Regions from separate parts of the Corynebacterium coyleae genome, predicted to be linked through region 2. Evidence: predicted binding sites of a transcription regulator. Region 2 holds the regulator's gene; the other holds the start of a gene.
The links. Region 2 encodes LexA, which represses DNA repair genes until DNA is damaged. Its sites were predicted from a motif close to CGAACANNTGTTCG; they were not measured.
Positions count from the first base shown of each region.

Region 1: a site for LexA is predicted at 1,279-1,292, ahead of CCOY_RS08165 (HNH endonuclease signature motif containing protein). Genes of this name have one in related genera too.

Region 1 covers NZ_CP047198.1:1,681,314-1,683,719, forward strand. Annotated here, with positions in the region: gene CCOY_RS08165 (HNH endonuclease signature motif containing protein) at 1-1,237, opposite strand, end outside; gene CCOY_RS08170 (S1 family peptidase) at 1,455-2,406, shown strand, end outside.
Region 2 covers NZ_CP047198.1:1,514,385-1,516,790, reverse strand. Annotated here, with positions in the region: gene CCOY_RS07375 (DeoR/GlpR family DNA-binding transcription regulator) at 1-638, opposite strand, end outside; gene lexA (transcriptional repressor LexA) at 743-1,390, opposite strand; gene nrdR (transcriptional regulator NrdR) at 2,048-2,406, shown strand, end outside.

The DNA of each region.
Region 1 (2,406 bases), 170 kb from region 2:
AAACAAACCGCGCGCCATCGTTAAACGTGAAGAACAAGTCGGTTCCCCTGCTTTCAATTGTGATCGTCCCGTGGCTAACCTGCGAGTGACAACTCGAGCACAGTGGAATGAGGTTATCCATGTTGGTCGAGCCACCATGCTCCCATTCTCGGATGTGGTGGATCTCAATAAACCGGCGATGCGAGCACCCAGGCATGGCACATTGATACCCCCACGTTGCTAGCAACGCCTGCACCTGGCCGTCAGTGGCGAACCGCTGTGCACGGCCGACGTTGATGGTCAGCCCATGTTTGTCCATCAAGTGCAACCGCACCACGGCGTTAGCAAGGTAGCTTCGCACATCCTCTGACCGTGCGGCACGGTTTTCGGGCATCCAACAGCCCCCGCCCTGATTCACCATGAGATTAACCTGCACACCGGGGCTACGAAGCGGACTAATCGGGTGAGCCCGCACCATATCCACCATGGCCAGCAACGCTGCGTAAACGTCCTGTTTCTCCGGAGGCCCGTAGCGCGAAACCGTCTTCGCGATGTCTTCGGCGGTGATCTTTGTCCGTTTCCGTGGTTCGCGATCCTGCTCAGAGGCGACAGCATCCTTGGCGTTGGTGGCGTCGTCGATAAGCAGTTGCACCTTTTCAGGATCGTTGAGATCCTCCGGATCGACGTCCTCCAGACCAAAACTGGCCAACTGCGCCATTTTCAGCGCGGTCAGAAGTTTCTGCCCAGCCACGGCGGGAAGACGGGCCTCGAACGCAAGCATGCCATCGTCGCACTCGCTGGCCCGGGCGAAGGGCTCGGTCGGCTCATCGTCTTTCGGCCCGGCACCGGCGAGCACAAGTTTCAGGTCCGAAAACGCCAGAGACAACGCAAGAGCGACAAGCTCCTCTTCGTTTTGCTCGTCCAGAAACTGCAGGACAAAACGAACCGTCGAATACGGCATCACCCCAGACTCAAACGCCTCGAATAACCGGCGATACCTGCGCAGGCCCCGGGCAACCCTCACATACTCAAAGGCCGTCGGTTCGGGCAGGTTGAGTTCCCTACGCAACCACGTCGCGGTCGACTTCTCCCCATACTGCGACGCGAGATCCTGCTCATCGAACTGCCCGACTGCTTCAAGCATCCGCGCACGATGGTGATTGGCCGAAAGGTGGTTGACCTTAATCCGGTCTTCGAGCACCTCTGCCGACAAATCACTCGTTCGATCAGCCACCCACTGGCTCACTGCAACTGTCATGTTCACACCCCTTGTTTACAAACATTGACACCTTTATATATCGTATAGGTGTTCGAGTCAATAGTTTTCCTCAAATCTACCCAAAGAGGCCATTCCCCCACCTTGGCTGCGCAGCTTTTTCACTATGCCGCTGCATAGTTTGGAGCAGACGGCGGTTCTTTGTTCGAAAAACTATGCCGCTGCATAGTCGACACATTCGTCGCCACGATGTGTCACCATGACATCTGTGAAGATCATCCAAACGTTAATCTCGGTAGCGCTCGCATCCGCGACCACGCTCACTGCGCTCACTGCCTGTTCCGGTGCAGAAGATATCGCCGCCGATGCTCCCGAGACCAAACTGACACCGACTGAGGTCGCCGAATTATGTCAGAACGCCGCCAGAAACGCGTCCACCGCCGACGGCGTTGCCTACGACGCCCTAACGGTCTATGCACACGAGGTGCCCACCGACGCAATCACGGGACAGTCGTTCGACAGCGAGATCTCCGGTTTTCTCAGCAATGACGAATACATCGGTGAATTCACATTCCGTTGCAGGATCGACGACTCCGACGCCCAAGTGAGCAGTTTTTATTTCCCTCCCGAGAACTTTCTCGCCCCGCAATCGGAATCCAGCCCCACAAGGCAAGCACAGCGACAGCACGCACAGCCGCAGCAACCACAGGCGCAGGCCGTGGACCCGCAGCGCATCGACCCACGAAACAACGGCGCGGGAGTAACCGGCAGGGACGACAACCTGGGCATTTACTATCACAACAAACAGGACTGGCTGTTTCTCGAGGCTCCGGGCAAGGTTGTACCTGGCGCGAAGATTTACAACGTGAACAAAAGCTACTGCTCTACTGGTTTTATCGCGTCGCGGGAGAACCGCACATTCATCGTTACTGCCGGGCACTGCGGCGATGTGGGTGACCAGTTCTACGTCAATAACCAATACGGCGGGTCACTGGTTGTGGGCGAGATGGTCGAATCCTTCTACGAGCGCGACAACACGGGCTTTATCGGCACCGACATCGGACTGATTGAGATTTACGACGATGCCAAGCCGTACGTGGATTCCGCACTGCCCGTAAATTCCCGATTGAAGGGCTGGATCACCCCAGCCCAAGCGGGGCAAGGCAACATGACCATTTGCCGTCTCGGTGCCACCACTGGCTACTCCTGCG
Region 2 (2,406 bases):
CACAAGACCACGACCTTCTGGGCATTTGTGACCATGGCCGATTTCACGGCTGCTTCCTGAGAATCGGCGGTAGATAGGCCGTGGTCAATCGTCAGAGCATTGGTACCAATGAATGCGACATCGGCGCGGAGCAATGCCAACGTTCGAAGTGCAGTCGCACCAACTACCGCTTGCGTAATTGCACGAACTGACCCACCAAGAAGCTGTACGCCATCAAGGCCTGCGGAGGAAAGATCCAGGGCGATTGGCAGCGAATTTGTCACGATAGAGCAGTCTTGAGCGCGGGTGCCCTCGCAAAGCAACTGTGCAAAGTAACTGGTTGTAGAGCCAGAATCCAGAAAAATCGCGGCGTTGTCGTGGCGGGGGAGAAAATCCAGTGCAGCTTTCGCGATCGCGGTTTTCGCATCAGATGCCGCACGAGACCGGGCATCGAGCGGGAGTTCAGAGGTGAGAAACGCTTGGTTTGCAACAGCACCACCATGTACGCGGTGCACAATCCCATCGGCGTGAAGTGCGGTGAGGTCGCGGCGGATCGTTTCGGCAGTGACATCGAACTTTTCCGCGAGTTCAGCGACGCTCACCCTGCCTTCCACAGCAGTAAGTGACGCAATCTGGCGTTTGCGCTCCTCGGCGTACATCGCACTCCTCAAACGTTTTGGTCGGAGTACTCAGTATTTCAGACATTCATGCCCGGATGTCTGCGATTGTGTTTGGTTTGCCCCTAAAGGAGGGCAAATTCCCGCTAAAGAGTGCGGAAAACGGAAATAACACGCCCCATGATCTCTGCGCTATCGCCCTTGATTGGGGCAAACGCATCATTGTGGGGAAGGAGCCACACACCGGTGGAATCGCGGTGGAACTCTTTGACTGTCGCCTCGCCGTCAAGCAATGCAGCGACGAACTCGCCTTCCTCGGCAACAGGCTGCGAACGTACAACAACCCAGTCGCCGTTGAGGATGCCGGCATCGCGCATGGACTCTCCAACAACCTGAAGCATAAAAACGTCGCCATCACCGAGTAGGTCGCTAGGAAGTGGGTAATAGGTGTCGACGTTTTCTTCGGCCAGGATAGGTGCACCAGCTGCTATTTGTCCCAAAACTGGAACGAAACGCGCGGGAGTCGCGTCCTCGGGTGTGTCCTGCTGGGGGGTTTTGCGCTTCGGTTTGGTTGTCTGTTGCAGGTGGCGCAGATCCACGGCACGCGGCTTATTGGGGTCGCGGCGCAGGAAGCCCTTCTTCTCCAGTTCCTTGAGCTGGTATGCCACGGATGAGGTTGATTGCAGCCCGGTAGCGTCGCCGATCTCACGGATGCTTGGCGGGTAGCCGCGGAGTACAACGGCATCTTGGATGACCTGAAGGATTCGACGTTGCCTGTCTGAAAGTGTGCTCATGTCGAGATTGCCTGCGTCAGATTTTTTCTTTGCCACTGCTTTTCTTCTTTCCGCGTGTCTCTGTTTCTAGGTCTGTAGGCATAGAACCTACCAGAGAGGGCAAGTTTGTTCGATATTTTCCACTTTGGGCTAGACAGTGTTTGCTCGCTTTGCTATAAATCGAACGTGTAAGCGGAGTCGAACATACAAACGATTACATATTCGAACATGTCGAGTGCATTCGTACAGTGGTGCACGAGATTGAAGGAGAGTGAAATGTCGGTAACGATTAATCCAGCAGTGAACAGTGGGTATGGGAGCGATTGCGGTGTATCTCGGACGCCTCGGTTAGCGCAGCCGGTCGAGGTGTGGGACCTTAATCCAGGACGAGATCGTAGCGGTGTTTATAGCGGTGTTCGAACGCTTGACGTTATTGATCGAAAGGGTGAGCGTACAGAGAACCTAGGTTATGGACGTCGGGAATATGTATCTGAGGCATTCGAATCTCACCGCGAGGGCAAGGAAGGTTTCGTCTTAGCAGCGTTGCTGACTGGAGCGCTTTTAGCCGGCTCTGCGTTTGGTGGAGTGTTTAGTGATGCAAGCCAGGTGCCGGGGTCGTCCCAGCCGGTTTTCATCGCAGACTCGGAGGTGGTCCGCTAGAGGGGTAGTCTGAGCCCTATGTATTGCCCCTTCTGTCATAACGAACAGACCAGAGTCGCTGACTCCAGACTTGTCGAAGCAGGCTCTGCAATTCGCCGTCGCCGTGAATGTACAGAATGCGGTGGTCGATTCACCACTGTTGAAAACGCGGTACTCACCGTCGTCAAACGTAATGGAGTAAGTGAGCCGTTCGACCGCGACAAGCTCATCGTTGGTGTGCGGCGTGCATGTCAAGGTCGGGACGTTTCCGACGATGCACTGAAGCGCCTCGCACAAGAAGTCGAAGAAATCGTGCGTGCGCAGGGCAGCTCGCAGGTTCCTGCTCACGAGATTGGTTTGGCAGTACTCGAGCCACTTCGTGCGCTTGACGAGGTTGC